3 regions of the Ruegeria sp. AL11 genome follow, and region 3 is predicted to be linked to each of the others. Evidence: riboswitches for the same ligand, from Rfam matches in the RefSeq annotation. Region 3 holds a riboswitch; each other region holds the start of a gene.
What was found. Region 3 has a riboswitch for cobalamin ahead of ACR0IP_RS00315 (DUF1636 family protein). Riboswitches for the same ligand answer to the same signal wherever they lie in the genome.
Positions count from the first base shown of each region.

Region 1: linked by a shared signal. The riboswitch ahead of ACR0IP_RS18400 (aromatic ring-hydroxylating oxygenase subunit alpha) and the one ahead of ACR0IP_RS00315 (DUF1636 family protein) in region 3 are both predicted to bind cobalamin.
Region 2: linked by a shared signal. The riboswitch ahead of ACR0IP_RS10495 (DUF4198 domain-containing protein) and the one ahead of ACR0IP_RS00315 (DUF1636 family protein) in region 3 are both predicted to bind cobalamin.

Region 1 covers NZ_JBQFXO010000011.1:177,762-185,396, forward strand. The annotation lists gene ACR0IP_RS18390 (hypothetical protein) at 1-392, opposite strand, end outside; gene ACR0IP_RS18395 (FAD-binding oxidoreductase) at 654-1,733, opposite strand; gene ACR0IP_RS18400 (aromatic ring-hydroxylating oxygenase subunit alpha) at 1,739-2,962, opposite strand; cobalamin riboswitch at 3,074-3,277, opposite strand; gene ACR0IP_RS18405 (GNAT family N-acetyltransferase) at 3,397-3,918, opposite strand; gene ACR0IP_RS18410 (type I glutamate--ammonia ligase) at 4,033-5,343, opposite strand; gene ACR0IP_RS18415 (MurR/RpiR family transcriptional regulator) at 5,343-6,221, opposite strand; gene ACR0IP_RS18420 (N-formylglutamate amidohydrolase) at 6,290-7,063, shown strand; gene ACR0IP_RS18425 (cysteine hydrolase family protein) at 7,060-7,635, shown strand, end outside.
Region 2 covers NZ_JBQFXO010000005.1:258,811-266,445, reverse strand. The annotation lists gene cbiQ (cobalt ECF transporter T component CbiQ) at 1-751, opposite strand, end outside; gene ACR0IP_RS10505 (cobalt ABC transporter permease) at 751-1,329, opposite strand; gene cbiM (cobalt transporter CbiM) at 1,326-1,937, opposite strand; gene ACR0IP_RS10495 (DUF4198 domain-containing protein) at 1,944-2,729, opposite strand; cobalamin riboswitch at 2,858-3,059, opposite strand; gene ACR0IP_RS10490 (FKBP-type peptidyl-prolyl cis-trans isomerase) at 3,309-3,737, shown strand; gene ACR0IP_RS10485 (hypothetical protein) at 3,750-3,929, opposite strand; gene ACR0IP_RS10480 (enoyl-ACP reductase FabI) at 3,989-4,780, opposite strand; gene fabB (beta-ketoacyl-ACP synthase I) at 4,786-6,015, opposite strand; gene fabA (bifunctional 3-hydroxydecanoyl-ACP dehydratase/trans-2-decenoyl-ACP isomerase) at 6,063-6,572, opposite strand; gene irrA (iron response transcriptional regulator IrrA) at 6,760-7,185, shown strand; gene ACR0IP_RS10460 (LysR family transcriptional regulator) at 7,154-7,635, opposite strand, start outside.
Region 3 covers NZ_JBQFXO010000001.1:64,088-71,722, reverse strand. The annotation lists gene ACR0IP_RS00345 (cobyric acid synthase) at 1-670, shown strand, start outside; gene ACR0IP_RS00340 (hypothetical protein) at 675-1,430, opposite strand; gene ACR0IP_RS00335 (TolC family outer membrane protein) at 1,517-2,935, opposite strand; gene ACR0IP_RS00330 (protein-L-isoaspartate O-methyltransferase family protein) at 3,030-3,683, opposite strand; tRNA gene ACR0IP_RS00325 (tRNA-Cys) at 3,905-3,978, shown strand; gene ACR0IP_RS00320 (NAD(P)-dependent oxidoreductase) at 4,018-5,088, opposite strand; cobalamin riboswitch at 5,115-5,318, shown strand; gene ACR0IP_RS00315 (DUF1636 family protein) at 5,402-5,782, shown strand; gene cobW (cobalamin biosynthesis protein CobW) at 5,779-6,834, shown strand; gene cobN (cobaltochelatase subunit CobN) at 6,840-7,635, shown strand, end outside.

The DNA.
Region 1 (7,635 bases), on a different contig from region 3:
TCGACACCGGCATGCGTTACTTCGCTAATCCAGAAATCCTGATCCCGAGGGGGACAGCCAGTGTTGAACACCAGAGTCGGCCATTGTTCGTCATCGGTGATAACCAAATCTGCCGAAAAGCGCTGCGCCCCATTGGTCAATGTGACCGAACCGCAATACTCTCCCGAGATCTCTTGCGGGGCTGAAAACGCGTCGCGGGTGCGCACAGGGGTCGCGCCCATATTTCCCAGTTGCTCAAGATTTTGCTCCGCCACTTCGCCCAACACCAGCGCCTGACCACGCCAGGACCATGCGGACCCGACCGCCAAAAAGGCCAAAGGCGCTGCCTCAAGCCCATCAAGCTCAGTTTGATTCCATGAAATGGCTACACGACCGTTATATCCGGCTCTCATATACCTGCTCGCACTTATCAACACCCCACCCAGTACTCAACCCGCTTTATCAGGGGAGATTTCGGCGGAAAAGAGACAGAATTTGAGCAATCACGTGAATGTTGCCGAATAGAATCAACTATCCGCGAGCAAACCTGTGCCACCCAAGCTCCCTTAAGCGCGCATAGGGACGATAAGTATATGATATTAATACAAATATTTGAAACTCTGAAACCGCAGGCGGCCGTAACCGCTCTGCAGTTTCAGCCTGAGACTTCCCGTTCACACCTCAACTTCGACCTTGCCGATCGGGTTTGAACAGCACGCCAGAATGTAGCCTGCTGCTATGTCATCCTCGGAGATACCGCCGTTGTGAACCATGTGAACCTCACCCGAGGTCTTTTTGATTTTGCAGGTGCCGCAAACGCCAAACGTACAGCCCGAGGCGATGTTCAATCCAACCGCACGTGCGGCGACCAGAACCGTATCTGTCTCGGCAACTTTGGTGGTGACACCCGAGGTCGCAAACACGATTTCGGCGGCGCTGTCATCGTCAGGAACGATATCATCCAGATCGGGCTGATCCGCTTCGGTCTCAACCGGAGCTCCAAAGCTTTCCTGATTATAGTTGTCCATGTCAAAGCCAAGACCCGACAGAGCTTCACGGACAGCCTGCATGAACGGTTCCGGACCGCAGCAATAGACCTCACGGTCCAAATAGTCGGGAGCCATGAGACCCAGCATCAGCTGGTTGAACTGACCCTGATAGCCGGTCCAAGGGCTGTAGCGATCCGCTTCCTCAACCACAAACTTCAGATCCAGACCCGGCGTCCGACTTGCCATCTGTTCCAACCGTTGGCGGAAGATGATCTCAGACGGACGTTTGGCGCAGTTGATGAAGACGACATCCAGATCGCGGCCTTCGTCCCACATGCAGGTCGTCATCGACATCATAGGAGTGATGCCCGACCCCGCCGAGATGAACAGATATTTGGGGGCGGCGCTTTCAGCATTGGTAAACAGACCCGCCGGGCCAATCGCCCGCATCCGCATACCTGGCTGCAGATTGTTCAGCATCCAGCGAGTGCCGATGCTGTCCGGTTGCGCCTTGGCCGTAATCGTGATGGACCGTGGACGCGATGGGGATGACGATATCGTATAGGTCCGATGCACAACGCCTCCCGGCTGCCCCGGCGCCGGAATCTCGAGCGTTAGGAACTGACCTGGATGGTAGGCAAACAAGGCTCCGGAAGGGGCGCGGAACGTAAAGCTGGCGGTGTTTGGCGTCTCGGGCACGACCGAGACGCATTCCAGCGTCTCGTCATCCTGCCAGACCGAGGCAACAGCGTTCAGATCTTTCATCTCCGTCACTCCGCCGCCATCGTGTCAGGTGCAAGGTGATGCGCCAAAGCGCTGCAATACCAATCGGTGAATTGCAGAACACCGGATTCCTGGATCCCAGAATACGGTCCCGGCACATAGGCCGGACTGTTGATGCCTATCTGGTTGTCTTCCACCACACGGCGATCTTCGTCATTGGTGGCCATCCAGACCTCGGTCAGACGCTTGACGTCATAGTCGACCCCTTCGACCGCATCCTTGTTGACCAGCCATTTCGTGGTGACTTCGGTCTCGGTCGGGCTGACCGGCGTGATCCGGAAAACAATCGAATGATCGGCCAGGAAGTGGTTCCACGTGCTGGGATAGTGGAACTTCAACAACGTCCCCGCATCTGCAAAGGGCGAACGGCCAAGAAAGCGACGCACCGCGGATTTACCGTCCAGAGTGTAGCTTTCCGCCCCTTCCTTCAGCGGCATGCGCGCCAGGCGGTATTGCCCGTCATCATGCAGATAGAACTGCGACGGCATTCCCGCAGCCTCGCAACGGTCGAAGTGAGTTTGCATGAAGGCCGGGGTTTCCCCCCCTTCGATACCGGTTACCGAGGGATCATCAGGGAAGGTCCGGCACAGCGAAGGGTGATTGCCACCGCAGTGATAGCACTCACGGTTGTTTTCCCAAACCAACTTCCAGTTACCCTTTTCGATGATCGTGCTTTCAAAGGCGACCTTGGCGTTGCTTAGATCATGCGGCTCCAGATAGGGCCGTGCTCTATTCGCGAAAGTGTCGAAATCGGGCGCTTCATCCGCAAGACAGATATAGATCAGCCCGGCCAGTTCACGGCAGTGAACGGTTTTCAGCCCGTGTTGTTTGGGGTCGAAATCAGGCCCCATATCACGCGCCCACAGCAATGAGCCGTCAAGCTCATAGGTCCACTGGTGATAGGGGCAGACCAGTTTGGGCGAGTTCCCCTTGGCCGCTTTGCAGATGATTGACCCGCGATGGCGGCAGGTATTGTGGAAGGCCCGGATCTGGTTGTCCGCGCCGCGCACAATGATCACGCGGTATGCGCCTACAGTGTAGGTCACATAGTCGCCTGTTTTCACCAGTTCACATGCCGGAATGGCAAATAGCCAGTTGCGGTAGTGGATGGCCTCAAGATCCGCCTGAAAGACATCTGGATCGGTATAGAACGCCTGTTCAAGGGCATAGGCCGGGTTTCGACGCACCAACAGGCTTTGAACGTTGCTCACTTCTGGCTCTCCTGCCGCGCCCGCGGCTCAGCTTGGGCAGATGACATAAGAGGCCAGTCCGGAGCCGTGCGAGGATCACGTCCGAAACTTGTGCCCCCACCGCCACCCGCGGTTTGACATATATGCAAGGCTGGTTTCCGGACTTGAAAGGGGCTTGCGCCCGGTCTCGACACCTTCCCGGGATCCTCGTCCCAGTGGTCACCTGTCGAACCTGACCTTTCTTACCGTTGCGGGGGCAGCGCCGGAATTGCACCGGCTTCCCAATTCTCTGCCGCCTGAGAATCAGACAGCAGCACCTCACATGCGCAACCTACTCGGGGATGGATTCGTGGCTGAAAGCCTTGCGACATTTCCAGAAACAAAACAGACATGCCCAGCAGAAATGGAAACCTGAAACAAGTCCGTGGTTTGAGGCAAGGACAAGAAAACCGAATTCACCCGTGTTGCGATGTGTCCCACAAATGCGCGTGCATAAAGGGCGCAATCGCAAGTGTCTTGCCCCCCAGCTTTTCAACCGATCCTGCAGTGAGCTCAAGCGTCATCCATGCCTCGGGGATCGTCAGAAGGTCCGGATATGGCGTCTCTTTGTCGGTCGGAACAAACCCGAATAAGGGGTAGAATGTCGGCACGCCCAACACGAAGACAGCGTCTGTTCCAATGAACCTCAAGTGCTTGATGCTGGTCTCCATCATCTCTCTGCCAACACCGCGGCCTTGATGCTCGGGCGAGACACCGCAGGGTGCCAGAAGATAGCATCTTACGTCTGGGTGATCCTGGAAAACTAACGGGGTGAACATGACATTGCCCGCGATCTGCCCGTCACGCCTTACGCTGATTGAAATCGTTTCCGGATGCTCAAGGAGATCTTCGGCGAGTTGAGCGATTTCGTCACCTTCTGCTTCGCCAAAAGCCAGCCTATGCAAATTCAAGATGGCATCGGTTTCTGAACGGTTCATGATCCATCCCTATCCTGAGCTAAACAGCCTGCACCGCGTCATGCTGCGCGAGATTATCCGACCGACGCCCCAGAGGTTGCATTCCACGAGCTTCCGCAAGACCAGCCGCTCAGGTCAATATGTTTCTTCGTACAATCGGCAGCGTGCGTCTGTGTCCAGATGTGCGGTTGTCGCGATCTCGGATTGTTTGTGGGCTTGGTACAGCTCGGCAAAGCCCTCGGGGAACCAGCCGGTCACGACCGAGTTGTTTACGAACCGGTCGAGCGCATCTTCCAAAGTCTGAGGCAAGCGCACCAGCCCTCTTTGGGTAAGTTCTGCGACGTCCAAAAGCGAAAGATCCTCTTCGGTTGGAACGGGAGCGGGTAGCCCTTCATTGATCCCCTGCGTCCCGGCCATGACAACCGCAGCAAGCGCCAGATGAGGCGAAGCTGCAGCATCCGCCGCACGGTATTCGATGTTGAACTGCCCCGCGATTGAGGCTGGGTCTTTTGCGGTCACCGGACAAATCCGCAAGGAAGCCTCGCGGTCGCGGAAACCCAGATTATTGAAAGCCGCAGACCAACGATGCGGTGTCAGGCGTTCATAGGAGATCACCGAAGGCGCTGTCAGAGCCAGGATCGCATCCAGATATTTCAGAACTCCGGCGGCGAAAGCGCTCGTCAGGTCCGACATGCCGCAGGGCCCGTCTTCGGCGTAGGTCAGCGGCGCGCCACTATCGTCCACAAAGCTCATATGGAAATGAACCCCATTCCCAACGCTCGCGACATCGCGAATAGGGGTATAGGTAGCCCGTTCGCCATAAGCCTGTGCAGTCGCATAGGTCAGTTCGCGTACCATGATGGCCGCGTCCGCCGCGCGAACACCCAGCTCGGGGCCTATGACGACCTCATATTGGTTTGGCCCATATTCCTTCATGATCGAATCCGGCTTGAGACCGACCTGAGAAATCGCATTGATCAAGGTCTCGCACAGATCCCGCTGCAGGCCAAAGCCGCGGTGACCATAGGCTTCGTTGGCCTGGCTTGGCGGATCTTTCAGCTGGAACTCATGCTCGAACGCGGCCAGCAAATTTGCTCCTGAGACCTTGTGCAGCCGCTCCAGCGCCGCCCTTAACAAACTGCGCGTGCAGAAGTCCCAAGGGTCTCCGTCCAGAGTGACGATATCGCCCATAAGAAAGTGCAGGCCGGAGTCTTCGCCGAACTCGACCTTTGCCTCGGCCGTGGCGTCCGGGATCAGAAGAAGATCGCCCAGCGCGCCAAACGGGCTTTCGGCAATTCCGTCAAAGCAGTTGATCTGGACATTCGTAGGTGTCCACCCGACGCCGCGCTGCAACCGCTTGTTCAGTTGATCCGTCGGAAACGCCTTGCCCCGCAATTTACCGGCAAGGTCAGAGGTGGCGACGAACATCAGGGGGGTTTTGGGCATCATGGGTTGGGGTCCTGGTTGTGGGATCGCATGGCATCCCAGGCTTCGATGCGGGACTTCGTCTGGTCCCAGTTGTCTTCGGCAATACGCGTCACCAGCGCCTCGGTGACAGCAAGGGCCGCTGTGTACGTATCCCAGAGCGTGCCGCTTTCGATCGGAACTGGCAAGATTTCTGCCGCATGGCGGGATATGGGAGACAACCATTTGTCTGTCATGAGAACAACGCGAACCCCTCGGTCCCGCGCGGCAGTCGCGGCCAATCGCGCCAGCGCAGGTTGGTAGCGACGAAAATCGACCAGAAACAGGATATCCGCAGGTTTCATCCGCAGCAGGTATTCCGGCCAGACCTCATTGTTGGCTGGAAGATGATACACACCGCTGCGGGTTTGGCGCAGGTGAAAAGACAGGTGCTGCGCGATGGTATCACTGATCCGACCGCCCAAAATATAGACATCGCTTTTTGGCTGGCTCAGTACCGAGCATATGCGCTGAAACTGCGCCTCGGTGATACCTTCTGCCGACAGCGCCATCTGAGACGAGGCGCGCGCGATGAAATCACGTAAGAACCCTCCATCAACACTGCGCCCTTCGCCGTGCAGATCGGTGGGCGAGCGTTGGCCTTCTTTCAATTCCGACAAGAGAGCACGTTGGAATTCCTGATAGCCGCCCAGTCCGATCTTGGTGACAAACCGAGAGATCGACGGGGCCGATACCTCGGCCCGGCGCGCGAGTTCCTGAATCGTGACCAGACCCGCATAGGGGTAGTCGCTGAGCAAGGCAGCGGCCAGCTTGCGCTCGCTCGCGGTCATGTTTTCCGCCTTCGCTTCAATTCTCTGCCTAACCAGCAAGCGGCACCTCCTGATCTGAATGGATCGCATGGAATAAAAATTTCAGTCAATCTATTTTTCATTGACTCTGAAAAAACTTGTTCTCTAACTTGGACCACATGAACACTTCAGCCGCGACCCAAGAACTGCTGGTCGCCGGGGATCCCGCCCCGGTGGAATGGGTGAACCCTGACAGTGATGCGAAGATCGCGCTGCTCTGCGAACACGCCGGGCGCGCGATCCCGAAAAAGCTGGGCAATCTTGGCGTCTCGGAAGAGGTGCAGGCCAGCCATCGCGGTTGGGATATAGGGGCCGAGGCTGTGGCCCGGCAATTGGCTGACCGGCTACGGGCCCCTTTGATCTTGCAGCGCTATTCCCGGCTTGTGATTGATTGCAACCGCCCAATCGAAGCCCCGGATTCAATTCCACCAAACAGCTTTGGAGAGCAGATCCCAGCCAATCTGAACTTGACCGTTGAGGATCGCAAGGCGCGTCAGCGTGAGATCATGGCCCCTCTGAACGCAGCCATTGAACATATGCTGGACCGGGCACCGCGCGTGCTTGCGGTGTCGATCCATTCCTTCGCCGCACAGGTCGATGGTGAGGCGCGGCCTTGGCACGCCGGGTTTCTGACCCGCGTTGACCCGACCACGGGGCAGGCCGCGATCGACCATATCTCGGCCCTACGTCCCGATCTGCACATGACGTTGAACCAGCCCTATCAGATCGACAGTGAAAGCGACTGGTTCATACCGCATTTCGCCGAACCGCGCGGACTGGCACATTCGCTGGTCGAGATCCGCAATGACCTGATCCGCGATACAAAAGGCGTCGAAGATTGGGCGCAGCTTCTCGCCGAAGCCTTTACCCGGATATTGGAGACCAAGACGTGAGTTTGACCCGAAATGTTCCACTTATCCCATCGCAATCCGCGCTGTTGTTCATTGACGTGCAGAACTATTCGGCACACCGGGAAGGAGCCGAATTCAAAGAATTGCCTGAGGCCGAATTCAATGAGGAATACGGCTGGTTTTTCGATCAGCTGGACAACCGCGTGATCCCGAACATGCAGGCCATACAGGCCGCCTGCCGCACTGCCGGCGTCGAGGTCATGTACACCAATATCGAAAGCCTGACGCTCGACGGGCGGGACCGGTCACTGGACTACAAGATAACGGGTTTTCATGTTCCCAAGGGCAGCTGGGACGGAAAGGTCATTGACCAGATCGCGCCCCAAGGCGATGAGATCGTGCTGCCGAAGACGTCCTCTTCGGTGTTTGTGTCCACGCATGTTGACTACATCCTGCGCAACCTTGGCGTTCGCCAAGTTGTTTTGTCCGGTCTTTTGACGGATCAATGCGTCGAAAGCGCCATCCGTGACGCGTGTGATCTGGGCTACCTTGTCACTCAGGTCGAAGATGCCTGCCTGACTCATACGCAGGACCGGCACGACAATTCTCTGCGC
Region 2 (7,635 bases), on a different contig from region 3:
AGAGGGCTCCAAGCCCGGCAGCAAAGACAATATCACGTCGGTTGATGCTATAGTCCTGCATCAACAGCATCTTGCCCGAAAACCCCCGGCATTTCATCGCACCGAGGATGCGCTCGGACCGTTCGATTGCCCGGACCAGCATCATGCCGACCAGATAGCCAAAGCTGCGGTAGGTGTGCCAGTTGGTGCCGGGGCGGAAGCCTCGGACTTTCATCGCGGCGCTCAGGCGTTGGTACTCCTCATGTAGGACATCAATGTAGCGGATTGTGAACATCAGAAGATTCACCAGTGTTTCCGGACAGCGCAGCCGGTGCAGGGCATGGCCCAAGGTGACAGGCTCCATTGTGCCGACCAGAACCATCACGGTCAGGATCACGGCATTGGCGGTCAGCGCGATTTCCACGGCTTTCCAGAACCCCTGCCAACTGGCTGGAAACCCCCAGATGGTAAACATCGGGTCGCCGGGCATGGTGAAGGGCAACAGGACAAGCATAAAGATGATGAAACTGTCCATCATCGCCATCCGCTTGAGCGTCTTGCGCCAAGGCAGTCGGGACAGCACCAGCAGAGACAGCGCGATCATCAGCGCCGCTGCAAGGGCGGGCAGGGACGATAGGGAGACCACAACGACCGCAAACAAAACGGACATGACGATGCGCACACGCGGATCAAGCGCGGTGATCAACCCTCGTTGACCGATCGTGCCAGCCTCGGCCAGCGTCCGTTCCTGTGGTCCCAATACGTGTGCCATCAGCTTGCCAGTTTCCTCCGCGCCGCGAGGTAGAAACCCAGCCCGAACAGGCCAAAGATGTATCCGATGCCGCCCAGAATGGTCTGGAGGTCGTTGTGTTCGCGATAGGCGGCGATTTCCCGACGCAGAGGGCGTATTTCGTCACGCACGGCGGCCGCGATGGCCTGACGCTCCTCATCGCTGAGAGAGGCGACTGTGAGGCCCTCCGAGGCTGCCGTAAGCGTGGGCGACGCTGCGGGCGTGTTCTGGACGGCGACGCCCATGATCTTGGCGACGTCCTCGGCGGGCATGGTGACCTCGGCCACGTGACCGGCGCCAAGGTCGGCAAAGAAGGTATGGGCAACGGGTGCGGTGGGTGTGTAGATGAAGAACCCGTCGGCGTCGGTCGTGGCTCGACCCAGCTCGACCCCGTTTGGATCGGTCACGACGACCTCGGTATCGGTCGCCATGGTACCGTTGGAGAAGCCGATTTCCCCTTCGATCGCGTCACCGGACGCAAAGACCCCGGCAATCACCTTGTGGGCCAGCGCGGGCAGAGGGGCCGCGCACAGCGCCAGGATGAGGGCAAGCTGTCTCATGTGGCGGGCCTGGTCAGGAACAGTTCAGGTTTGACCTTTCGCGCCAGAAGGATGGCAAATCCTGTCAGGACGGCCTCGATGACCATCACGGGGACATGGGCAAAGAAGACCAGTTTGGCGGCGGGGAGGAATTCGTCCCCTGACAAGGCCAGTGAGATACCCACCATGACAGTGGTGGCTGCAATGGCAAAGGCGCCGCCAATGCCGCCCCAAATTGCGCCATGAACAGGCGAACCGCGTCCGATCAGAGGTCGAAACAGCAGCCCCGCTAGTACGGCCGGAAAAGCGATGTTGAGCGTGTTGATCCCCAGCACCGTCAGCCCGCCGAAGCCGAAAAAGACTGCCTGTAGCAGCAGACCCACAAACAGGGCCGGGAAGGCGGCCCAGCCGAGCAGAAGCCCGGCCAGACCGTTGAGGATCAGATGCACCGACGACGGCCCAATCGGCACGTGGATCAGAGAAGCCACGAAGAAACTGGCCGCTAGCACCCCAGCTGTGGGGATGCGGTCCAGATCCAGCGACCTGAGGCCCATGGCAACCCCACCAGCGGCGGCAATAGCGCCGCCGATGACGACCGGGTTGGACAGGGCTCCGTCGACGATGTGCATCTGGGGTTACTCCATGTCCCAGGCGCGGATCCAGATCACCGCGTCCTGGCTCAGCTCTTTGCCTTCATGTTCGGTTTCCGGACCAGCGCCGAGGGCGGCAAAGCCCCAGTAGCCAGCTTTCGGGACACCGAAGGAGAAATAGCCGTTGGCGTCGGAAATAGCGACAACAGCGCCACCGGGCATCGGCGAAACGGTAGGCTCGGACGAGGCTTGGCTGTCGAAGCTGGGCTTGGCGGCCATGTACTCGATCTCAATCTCAGCGCCGGCAACCGGTTCGCCATTCGCCAGAACCTGACCGGTGAAGGTCGAACCTGCGATGACGTTGTAGGGCTTGTTCAGCGGCACGATCTCGGTCGCCAGACCTGCGGGGTTCATCCAGTCGGTCGGCAGTTCGTTGCGGTTCAGGAACGCCTTGGTGATCTGCTGGATATAGATATCCTCGGCCTCTTCGTAATAGGGCTCAGGCACGGTGACCACTACGTAGTCGCCCGAACGTTTGACCGGAACAGATCCCTGGAAGGCCGCGCCTTCGTTTTCGGGGCTCGAAAACCGGATGGGCTCCAGCGTGTCCAGCAGGTCGGTCTTTTCGCCATTGTGGATCACATAGAATTCCTGCGGCTTGTCCAGATCCATGACATGGCCGTTTTCAAACGGGTGCCAGAAGATCAGCTTGACCGGCACGTCGCCCGGCGCCTCGATCAGCGTGTCGGTGGTGTATTCCAGCAGAAAATGCGCCTGCGCCATCGCTGGAATCGCCAGCGCAGCCGCAGCTGTGCAAAATAGTTTCTTCACAAGGTCTTTCCTTCGTCCTTCGTGCCAACCCCGGCACGTTTCTTGCTTGATATCGGGACGAACGGAGCCATGTACCCAAAATAAGGGCATCGGCCCAATGCACACCCCAGCATCGGTGACACACCCCTTCCGAGGGTGCATATCCGGCAGGTCTCCTGACTTGCGGGTCAAAGCATGGGGCTGGCCTTCCCGGGTGGAACCCAGTGGCGTGTCAGCCCTGCTCACCGCCTACAGTTGCGGGGGCAGTTGCGGCATTGGGTGGATCAGAATTCCCCGCACCGCATTCCCTTTTCTCCGGGCGAACCCGGAACCGGACATGAGGACGCTGATGGCAGAGATTCCCATCACCGGTCAATCTCTATTTAAGACTGCAGCGATAACATCTTGTCGATAGGATCGGATGTTCCTGTTCTGCACGCTTGGTATTGAAGGCGCGCGTGTAAGCGACGACAAAAGGACGCGCACGCCTTCACCGCAATCTGGACATCAGAATCAGATGCATGCATCCTGCGCTGAGTCAGACTCCGGCGTAGCGCGCTTGTGTTCGGCGCCCTATTCCCCACACGCCCCGGAGGCCCAATGTCTGAGATCAAGCAAGGCGACACAGTTCGCATCCACTATACCGGCACGCTGTTGGACGAGACTGTCTTTGACAGCTCAGACGGGCGCGATCCGTTAGAGTTTGTTGTCGGTTCGGGCCAGATCATACCCGGCCTGGACAGCGCGATGCCAGGATTGGCGGTTGGCGACAAGAAGCGGGTCGAGATTGCCTGTGTCGACGCCTATGGTCCGATCAACCCGGCGATGCGGCAGGACATTCCGCGTGAAGGTATTCCGGACGACATCCCGCTAGAGCCTGGAACCCAGTTGCAGATGCAGACCCCCGATGGTCAGGCGCTGCCGGTAACGGTTGTCGAGGCGAACGAGGCCACGGTGACGCTGGACGCCAATCACCCGCTGGCCGGGCAGGACCTGATCTTCGATATTGAGGTTGTCTCGGTGAACTGAAGGCTTGAGGTCTTAGCCCCAAAGCCCGTCAAGCGCTGCACGGACCTGCGGTTGCGTGAAGAACACGAACAACACCAGCAATGTGGTCAGCGTCAAAAGCAGAACACGGGCGCGGGGGCTTAGGAACCCCGTTTTCCGTCTGGTCTGGGTGCCACGCGTATTGCTGGCAAGGATCTGGTCGGTTTTGCTCATGCCCATATCCCTGACGCCGAAAGATGGTCAAATCTTGGCGGCGTCTGGGAAAGATATGGTCACATGAAATCCGGCTGTGGCATTCCAAGCACGTGGAAACCGCCATCCACCCTGATGATCTCGCCCGAGGTGCAAGCCCCCGCGTCTGAGGTCAGGTAAACCGCCGTGCCGCCAACGGCCTCCAGCGTAGCGTTCGAGCGCATGGGTGCATTTTGGTCGCAGAACTTGTAGGTCTTGCGCGCACCGCCGATTGCCGCCCCGGCCAGGGTCTTCATCGGGCCGGGCGAAATCGCGTTCACACGGATGCCTTCGGGGCCGAGGTCGTTGGCCAGATACCGTGTCGCCGATTCCAGCGCGGCTTTGGCAACGCCCATGACGTTGTAATTCGGAACTACACGATTCGAGCCTTGGTAGGTCAGCGTCAGCAGCGAGCCACCATTGTCCTTCATCAGCGGATAGGCGCGACGGGCGACCTCGATGAAAGAGTAGGCCGACACATCCATCGAGTGCTTGAAATTGGCCCTTGTGGTGTTCAGAAACCGGCCTGTCAGCTCGTTCTTGTCCGAATAGGCAATCGCGTGAACGACAAAGTCGATGGTTGGCCAGCGTTCGCCCAACTCGCCAAAGGCGCGGTCCAGCGAGGCGTCATCGGTGACATCCGCATCCACCATGAAGTCGCTGCCGAGGCTTTCGGCCAATGGCTGCAGACGCTTCCCGAACGCGTCGCCCTGATAGGTGAAAGCCAGCTCAGCCCCTGCTTCATGCATCGCTTTCGAGATACCCCAGGCAATCGACCGGTCATTGGCGACACCCATGATCAGGCCGCGTTTCCCTTTTAGAACTTCCGACATCTCGTTCACCCGTTATACTTTGACAGGATCATGGATCCGTTCGTGCCGCCAAAGCCGAAGCTGTTGGTCATGACCGAATCCAAACCTGCATTTTCAACCACTTGAGTTGCAATTTCACCGGGCTGGATGCCTTCGGCTAGTGTGTCGACATTGATCGACGGCGTTATGAAATCATTGTCCAGCATGAGCAGGCAGAAGATCGCCTCAAGCGCGCCAGCCGCGCCCTGTGCGTGCCCGGTCATCGACTTGGTGGACGAGATCGGAGGCACCTGACCTTCGCCGAAGATACGACGCACGGCTTCAACTTCGCCCACATCTCCGACCGGGGTCGAAGTGCCATGCGCGTTGATGTAACCAACCTTGCGGCCTTCGGGCAGGGTCGACAGAGCCAGACGCATCGCGCGCTCACCGCCTTCGCCGGACGGGGCCACCATGTCATGACCGTCCGAAGTCGCAGCATAGCCGGTCACCTCGGCGTAGATCTTGGCACCGCGCGCCAGCGCATGGTCCAGATCCTCAAGCACCACGATGCCTCCGCCACCCGAAATCACGAAGCCGTCGCGGTCCTGATCGAACGCGCGCGATGCTTTCTTCGGAGTGTCGTTGTACTTCGACGACATCGCACCCATCGCGTCGAACAGGCAGGACAGGGTCCAGTCCAGCTCCTCGCCGCCGCCTGCGAACATCACGTCCTGCTTGCCCAGCATGATCTGTTCCGCCGCGTTGCCGATGCAATGCAGCGAGGTCGAGCACGCCGACGTGATCGAGTAGTTGATACCCTTGATCTTATAGGCGGTGGCAAGGTTCGCGGAAATCGTGGAACACATGCATTTCGGCACGGCAAAAGGCCCGATCCGCTTGGTAGCGCCGTTCTTCAGTACCGTCTGATGCGCGGTCAGCATCGCGCTGGTGGACGGTCCGCCGGACCCGGCAACCAGTCCGGTGCGCGGATTGACGACCTGTTCCTCGGTCAGCCCGGAATCGGCAATCGCCTGTGCCATCGCGATGTGTGCGTAGGCCGCGCCCGGTCCCATGAAACGCAGGGTGCGTTTATCAACGTGTTCGGACACGTCGATCTTGAGCGACCCGGCGATCTGGCTGCGAAAGCCATGTTCGACCATCTGCTCATTGGCCTCGATGCCGGATTTACCTGCTTTGAGCGAGGCGAGAACCTCTTCGGCATTGTTCCCGATCGAGGAGACGATCCCCAAACCGGTGACGACGACGCGACGCATATGCGTTCTCCTGTGTTCCGTTCCTGTTGGCGTAATGTCCGCTGGTGTCAGCTTTCGGACAGTGCAACCTTCATATCTTTGACTTGGTAAATTACTTCACCATCCGCTTCGACACGGCCATCCGCGACCCCCATGGTCAGACGGCGTGTTTGTACGGCTTTGGTAAAATCAACATAATAGGTCAGCATCTTACGGTCCGGGCGGACCATGCCGGTCAGTTTGACTTCGCCCACGCCCAGGGCGTAGCCGCGCCCCTGCCAGCCGCGCCAGCCCAGGTTGAAGCCCGTCAGCTGCCACAGGCCATCCAGACCCAAGCAGCCCGGCATGATCGGGTTTCCGGGGAAGTGGCAGTCAAAGAACCAAAGATCAGGCGTGATGTCGAATTCCGCGACAACATGGCCTTTGCCATGCGCGCCTCCGTCACCAGAAACATCGGTGATCCGGTCCATCATCAGCATCGGAGGGGCAGGCAACTGCGCATTGCCGGGGCCAAAAAGTTCGCCTCGCGCGCATTTCAGCAGATCCTCTTTGTCAAAACTGCTTGGGAATTGGGCCATTCTTGCCGCCTCTTCTGCCTTGGGTCCGTTAATTACATTTGGCCTCACCTAGCACCCGTATGCAAGGTCCTGCAAGAGCAGTGGCCGGATGATGTTGCGACCCGGTGATCTTTGCGAATGAATTTCATTTGAAATTGGCATCCCTGCGCCCCTATATATATAAGCAGCAAAAATGGGTATCGGATTCATGACACCTCAGAGCCGTAAGATAGCTACAGACTGGTTGGAGAGCGCCGGATTGCGCCCGACGCGACAGCGTGTTGCGCTGGCCGAGTTGCTTGTGGGCGATGGTCGTCACCGGCATGTAACAGCGGAAAGCCTGTTTGACTCCGCCAAGACCAAGGGCGATGCTGTTTCGCTTGCGACCGTCTACAATACGCTGCGCGCGTTCTGCGATGCGGGCGTGCTGCAAGAGATCACGGTGGATGGGTCGAAAAGCTATTTTGACACCAACACCCATGATCACCCGCATTTCTATTGGGAAGACGAAAGCCGGCTGAGCGACGCTCCGTCCGAAGAGTTGGTGATCCAGCGCCTCCCGCAGGCGCCGGAAGGGGTCGAGATCGCCTCGGTCGACGTGGTTATCCGTCTTCGCAAGAAACCTCAGGTCTAGTTTCGGACAGCGCATCAAACAGGATACGTTCCGCTGAGGCCAATGTGGCTTCGACGGGGCCGGTTCCGTGGCGGGCCAAGACGACAGGCTCAGCAGCGCCGTTGTCTAGGATCGTCAGGCGCACAAGCGTTCTATTGTCATAGCTCGTCGAATTGTTTGGGCTGGCGTAGCTGATTGCGATTCCTTCCCCATGGGCTGCGAGGCTGCGCTGAATCTCAAGCGTTGCTGCCCTGTGGGCGACTGTTGGGTTCAGGCCTTTACGCCGAAACAGGTTCAGGACGTGCTGCGCCGACAGCCCCTCCTTAGACAGGATCAGGGGTTCCAGTTCCAGATCGACCAAATTGACACTGTGGGCAGAAGCAAGCGGGTGATCAGGTGGGAGCAAGGCGTGCGGGACACTGTCGAACAGCTCTTGCCGAGTAAACCCTGCATCCATGCCAAGGTCATACG
Region 3 (7,635 bases):
CGATCTGGACCCGCTTTCCGCCGAACCCGGTGTGAGCGTCGAGATCATCCCCGCAGGCCGCCCTCTGCCCGGCGACGCCGATCTGGTACTGTTGCCCGGCAGTAAATCGACCATCGGTGATCTTACCTATTTCCGGAAACAGGGCTGGGATATCGACCTTTTCGCGCATGTGCGCCGTGGTGGTTACGTCTTAGGTCTGTGTGGCGGATATCAGATCCTAGGGAAAACGATCTCAGACCCCGAAGGAGTGGATGGCCGCCCCGGCACGGTTGAGGGCCTAGGGCTACTGGACGTTGACACGGTCATGGCGGGCAAGAAACACGTGACCCTGACCGAGGCTTGCGCCCTGCCAAATCGCGAACCCGTCAGCGGCTACGAGATTCACATGGGCCGCACCGAAGGGCCCGATTGCGCACGTGCCTGGCTTGAGGTGCAAGGACGCCCTGAAGGAGCAGCTAGTGCCAATGGGCGCATTCTGGGCAGCTATCTGCATGGGATTTTCTCATCCGATGCCTTCCGTGCGCAGTACCTGTCGGGTTTGGATGTCACCTCCGAGACCGCATACGAAGACGGAGTCGAACAGGCGCTGGATGATCTGGCAGACCATCTTGAACAGCATATGGATCTGGATCTACTGCTGGAGCTTGCTCAGACGCCGCAACGGGCCTGAGCTTCTATTCCAGCTCTTTGGCGGTCAGCGCGCGATGAATCTCGCGCCGGACCATCTTGCGGACATTGCGGGTAATGCGTTCCCCCAACGCGCCCTGAAGCTCGGACCGGACAACCTCGGCGATCATCTCACGCAAGGCCTCCTCCTCGGACGCAGACAACCCGATCTCGTCCTCGATCGCTTCCTCAATCGCGTCGTCTTCAACTGGGTCTGCTTTAGGAGTATCCCCATGCCGAACGAATGTCGCCGGTTCTTCTGTCGCGGCATCCGCCTCGCCTGAGGGCGCATCCACATCCTCGGCGTCCTCTTCTTCAAAGGTGGGCGCAGGTATCCAGTGAAGCGCCTTCGAGGGCGTGCCGGAATACGCGTCGTCGCTGTCTCCGTCCGGCTCCCATTGGTCCTCGGTTCGCGCGATGGCGGCCTCAAGGGCTTCAATCTTGGCACTCAGGCTGCCGGTCGGGTTGTCCGACGTGGTCTCGTCGCCGACCTCCTCAGCACCATCGTGATTGGCTGCTTCGCCCGGCTGAACAATATCACAGGCCCGCAGGAGCATCGGCTTTGCCGAATCCTCGGGACTGTATTTAGGTTCCAGTTTCAGGGGTTCGGATTTTGGCGCGTCACCAACGCGCAGCGCGTCCGTCAAGACCAATCGGCCCGGCTTGCGTGGAGCGGCCGCAGTATCGGTATCCGACACTTTGCGACCGTCTTCGCTCACCAGTCGTTTTACCGACGACAGTACATCCTCGATACCTGAGGTCATGACGCTATCCGACATTGTTCTCTACCGCTCTATTCTTGAGACCAAGTGTAGCCAAACACGTCGGGCGTCACAACCAGTAGTATAGATCAGTCCCGCCGCAACGCTTTGAGAACGCGATCTAGATCCTTGCTTTGCTTGCTGACCTGCGCCGGAGCCTTTTTGACCAGATTGTAGTACAGCGTCGGATCATAGATCTGCACCGCAAGCCCCAGACGTTCAGCCGTCAGAAGGCCTTGCGCCTGCAGCAGCTGGTATGCCGCCAAGGACCGTTCCGTGCGCGAGGCCACCTCGGCCAATTGGGCATCCAGAAGATCCTGCTGAGCGGTCAGCACGTCCAGCGTGGTTCGCGCGCCCAGCGTCGCCTCTTCGCGAATCCCGTCAAAGGCCACTTGCGAGGCCCGGACCCGCTCGGTCGAGGCCGTCAGGCTGGCCGTTGCCGTTTGGAACCGAACAAAGGCATCTGTCACGCCTTGCGTGATGTTCTTCTGCACGTTCAGCAGATTGGCCCGCGACGAATCCCGGGTTGCCATCGCCCGGCGCACGTTGGCTGCAAGACGACCGCCTGCATAGATCGGCTGGTTGAAGTTCAGCGAAACCGTGGCGTCGTTGATGTAGTCATCATTGTCATATCGCTGCGTCACACCCGCATCCGCGTTCAGGCTGACATTGGGCCCAAGGTTGGCGCGTTGTTGCTGCACGATCAAATCCAGCGCCCGCACCTGGTGCTGAGCCGATAGAATCGCCGGGTGATTGCGCTGCGCGAGGCTGATTGCCTCGGATTGCGAGCGTGGGAGATTCGGAAGCCCCGGCTGCCCAGCCGTACGCCCCGGCAGTTTGCCGACCGCATTCACATATTCGGCCTGAGCAGTGCTGAGATCCCCTTTGGCATCCGCAAGATCCGCGCGCGAACTGGCCAGCTGCGCCTCAGAAAGAGCCACGTCGGTACGCGTGACTTCACCCACTTCGAAGCGGTCATTCGAGGCCCGAAGTTCCTCGCTCGACAGATCGACGTTGTTTTGCCGAATCTGAACTGTTTCTTCTTGCAGCAGGACGCTCAGATACGCGGTTGCGGCCCGGAAAAGAACTTGCTGCTCGATATCGATCAGCGACTGGCGCGTCGACAGAACCGTTTCCTGTGCGGACTGCTTGCCCAGCACCGATGCCCCGCCATCATACAAAAGCTGGCTGAGCGTCAGACCCGAGAAGAATCGCGACGGGTCGGTGCTTGTTCTGACGGAGTCAGTTCTTGTTCTCGTGTAATCCTGACTGACCTGAACCGTCCAGTTGATGATCGGGCGCAGCGCGGAAAGTGCAATTGCTACGTCTTCATCCGCTGCCCGCAACAGGGCTCGGTTCTGTTCCAGCAGACCGCTGGTGTTATACGCTCCGATGAACGCATCTGTCAGATTGTCAGCCCAGACGGCCCGTCCGGGAACAGTACTCAGGGCAATGGCCGCAGTCACTGCAAGCGCTTTGACCAGCTTTCCCGCTGTCTTTCCACGCATACCAAATCCTCTCAAATCGAAATTACGCTGCCTCTCCGGCAGTTTGCGTCTTTATGTTCAACTAATCAAGGTGGTGGAAACAACAGTCAGCGGACTATAGCGAAAATGCACACTCTTGGGAAAAACCGTCCAAAACCAGCGCACTGGCGTTGAAGGCATCCCGCCAACTGACCACACCACCGGCCTTGCGACCGATGCGAACCGTACCCAGTTGCCCGTCCACAAATAGACATGCGATCCGGCCCTGATCCTTCAATTGGTCCAGCACCGCGTCGGGCACATGTTCGACACCACCTTGTATCATAATCACGTCATAAGGGCCATGCTCGGCAGCCCCTTCTTCAAGAGGACCTACATGGATGACGGCATTATCGACGTTTTCTTCCGTCAGCACGCTTTGCGCCTCAGAGGCAAGATGTTCGTCGGATTCGACGCCTACCACCAGCTGCGCCATTCGAGCGGCGATTGCGGTCGAATACCCGTAGGCCGACGCGATATCGAGGACCATTTCTTCATTGGAGATATTCAGCGCATCCAACATCTTGGCTAGAGTGCGCGGCTCAAGAATGCAGCGGTTGTTGCCCAGATCGATCAACCCTTCGACATAGGCCGCTTCGCGCTGTGCAGTTGGCACAAAGCTTTCACGCGGAACGGACAGCATCGCGTCGATAATTGGAAACTTGGTCACATCCGAGGGTCGTACCTGCGTATCAACCATGGTGCGGCGCCGGGCTGCGAAATCTGACATCTGATCTCTCTTTTCAATCCCTTGGATAAATGGCTTGTGCCACACTCGACCTGTCTCGACAACGGCCCAGATGCCGCAAGCCTGGTTCACGATCCGTTTAGACCGGCCGCCCACAAATATTGATTTGCGGCCCAAAATCGACGGCAATCCTCTGGACGCCCCCGATGAAAGCTGCTAAAACGCCCATCACACCACGGCAAGTATTTGATTTTACTTGAAAAGGCGAGTTGGCGGAGTGGTGACGCAGCGGATTGCAAATCCGTGTACACCGGTTCGATTCCGGTACTCGCCTCCACATCCCCTTCCTCTAAATAACATCTCTGGAAATCAGTTTTCAGAAGGAACGCCCCTGAGGCACAACCTCGTACCCTGGTTCTTCCGGCTCATCGTCCTGCATTTCCGTAGGAAAACCCGGTGCGCGGATGTCCAAGCCCGTGGCCTCTTCCAGGCGTTTGATGATGTTTGGCGACAGCTCACGCTCGCCAAACCGGGCGATGCCGTCTTCAAAGATCTTGATCATCACCGGATTGATTTCCAGCGGAACACCGGCGCGATCGGCGACGTCCTGAAAGAGGCCGATATCCTTTTTCACCAAATCCATCGTAAACGAAATATCGCGCGAACCGTTCAGGATCACCTGGCTTTCGGTTTCGTGCACGAACGATGTCCCCGACGAGATTTTGATGGCCTCATAGGTGGTGTTCAAATCCATCCCGGCGGCCTTGGCGGTGACCAACGCTTCAGCACAAGTGATCAGGTTGGCTGTGGCCAGATAGTTGGTCAGCACCTTAAGAACCGAGGCTGAGCCGAGCTCTCCGGTGTGCAGAACGCGCCGCCCCATGGTCGTAAGGAAGGGCAGAATGCGTTCGAAGGTGTCGCGATCGCAGCCAGCGAAGATCGAGATATTGCCGGTCGCCGCACGGTGGCAGCCACCCGAGACAGGGCAATCGACGGCGGCCCCTCCGCGCTCCAGAACCAATGCCCCCAACCGCTTGACCTCAGCCTCGTCGGTGGTGGACATCTCCATCCAGATCTTACCGGGGCCAACCTCAGGCAGCATCTCTTGCATCACCGCGTCCGAGGCCGCAGGCGACGGTAGGCAGGTGATCACAGCATCGCAATCGCGCATCATCTGGGCTGGGTTTTCAGCCGCTTTGGCGCCTTGCGCGACAAAGGCCTCGACCAGATCGGAACTCAGGTCATGAACTGTCAGATCGATTCCATTGCGCAGCAATGACCCCGACAGCTTGCCACCCACATTCCCAAGCCCGATAAAACCTACTTTCATGGATTTCGCCTCCGTTTGCGATTTGAGGCCATGCGACCATGCATCAGCGCCATGTTCATGCCGCCTAGCGACGCTGGCAGGTCGCTTTTCAACGTGCCGCAGCGGTCTGGGCTGCATCGCGCTTGACAAGCTGCGGGTGCGTGCCGCATGAGCCTCGTGTTGGTGTCTGTGAGAACAGATGAAAAGGGAATGCGTCAACGGGTTTTCCGCCAAGCGCAGCCGCCCCCGCGACCGTGACCGGAGAGGGTGCCCAAGCCACTGGCGCAAAGCCGGGAAGGCGGGACATCCGACAGAGGACAACTCTGACATCCGCAAGCCGGGAGACCTGCCAGCGCCCGAAGATGAAACCGGACGGGGTGTTCCGGTGTCGGGTCAAGGGACCCGCATGAAACCCCGTCCCCCACGATGAGGATTTGGGGGGATGAGAGACATGACCGAGACCGCTCCGGTCGAATTGCTGGTTTGCACCACCTGTCGACGCGGGCTGCCCGTTGAAGACGATGCGCAACGCCCCGGCACCCTGTTGCACAAGGCGCTTGAACAGGCGGAGCTGCCGGAAGGGATTACCCTGAAAGCCGTGGAATGCTTGTCGAACTGCAACGAGGGCTGTTCCATCGTGCTGCGCGGCGGCCCGGATCGCTGGACCTTCGTCTATGAACATTTGAACGAAACCGAGCATGTCGACGTGATCGTTGACGGCGCCACCAAGTACCTCGCGACCGAGGACGGCTTGGTCAAATGGCGTGAGCGCCCTGAACATTTCCGCAAAAACTGCGCAGCCCGCATTCCCCCGATTGGAGCCCTGAAATGAGCAACTTGGAAAAACTCCCCGTCACCGTGATCACTGGCTTCTTGGGCTCGGGCAAGACGACTCTGGTTAAGCACCTGATGCAGAACCCGCAGGGCAAGCGTCTGGCCGTTGTGGTCAACGAATTTGGAGATGTTGGCGTCGATGGCGACATCCTGAAATCCTGCGCGATCCCGGATTGTCCGGCGGAAAACATCATGGAACTAGCGAACGGTTGCATCTGCTGCACCGTGGCCGATGATTTCATCCCGACTATCGAAGCCCTGATGGCGCTGGAGCCGCGCCCCGATCACATCCTGATCGAAACTTCTGGCCTCGCCCTGCCCAAGCCGTTGCTGAAGGCGTTCGACTGGCCCGATATACGTTCCAAGATCACCGTTGATGGCGTGATCGCGCTGGCCGATGCCGAGGCCGTCGCCGCCGGTCGCTTTGCGCCGAATGTCGAAGCGGTGGACGCTCAGCGTCTGGCCGATGACTCGATCGACCACGAAACGCCCCTATCCGAGGTGTTTGAGGATCAGATTTCCTGCGCCGACATCATCCTGCTGACCAAGCCTGATCTGGCCGGTCCCGAAGGCGTGGCAAAAGCGAAAGAGATCATCGCCGCCGAAGCCCCTCGCCCGATGCCCGTTGTCGAAGTGGCCGAAGGTGCCGTGGACGTCCGCGTTGTTCTTGGTCTGGAAGCAGCTGCTGAGGATGACATGGACGCCCGCCCATCGCATCACGACGGTCACCACGATCACGAGCATGACGATTTCGAAAGCATCATCGTTGATCTGCCGGAACAGTCCGATCCTGCCGATCTGGTCGCCAAGATCGAGCGTCTGGCCAATGAGCTGAACATCCTGCGCGTCAAAGGCTATGCCGCCGTTCAAGGCAAGCCTATGCGCCTGCTGGTTCAGGCCGTGGGTGCTCGTGTGCGTCACCAGTATGACCGTCCATGGGAGCCCGGTGAAGACCGCCGCTCGCGTATGGTGGTGATCGCCGAACATGACGACATCAGAGAAGCAGAAATCCGCGATATCCTCGCTGGTGTCACCGAGGCCGCTGAGTAAGACCAATGCACGTCGTCTTCCGCGAAAGCCACGGGTTAGAAGAAACAGAAACCCCAACCGATCTGGGCCAGAGCCCGGCGGATTTGGTGGTGCTGTCCTTCTCGGACAGCGACCTTGGCGCTTTCGCGGCAGGCTGGCACCGTGGTGGCGGGCCGGAGGGGCGGATGCCGACCCTGCGACTGGCCAATCTGACGGCGCTGAAACACCCTCTGTCCGTCGACACATACGTGGAACAGACGCTTGAGGGCGCCAAGGGCATTCTGATCCGCCTGATTGGTGGCGTGCCTTACTGGGCCTACGGGTTGCAGCAAGTTCTGTCGCTGGCGCAGGCCAAGGGGATCGCGCTGGCCGTCCTGCCCGCCGACGGGCGTGAGGATACGCGGCTGGATGAGTATTCCACCCTGCCCGTCTCGACCCTGCGGCGTCTGGCACATCTCTGCGACACCGGCGGTGAAGTCGCAGCGCAGGCCGCCTTGGCGCAGATGGCATTGGCGGCGGGGCTCTATGCCGGCCCGGTTATGGGGGCTAAAACCCTGCCCGAATCTGGCGCGTGGTGTCCTGATCGCGGCGTGATTCCGGTTGAAACTGCCTTTTCGGACGACGCAAAACGTATCGTCGTCACGTTCTATCGCGCCTATCTAACCTCGGCAGATACCGCCCCTGTTGCCGCCGTGATCCGCAGCTTACGGGGTCGCGGGTTCGAGGCGGTGGGCCTATTCGCGCCCTCGCTCAAAGCACCTGCCGCCGCTGAATGGCTGCGTGACAACATCGTCGCTCTGAAGCCTTCGGCGATCATCAACG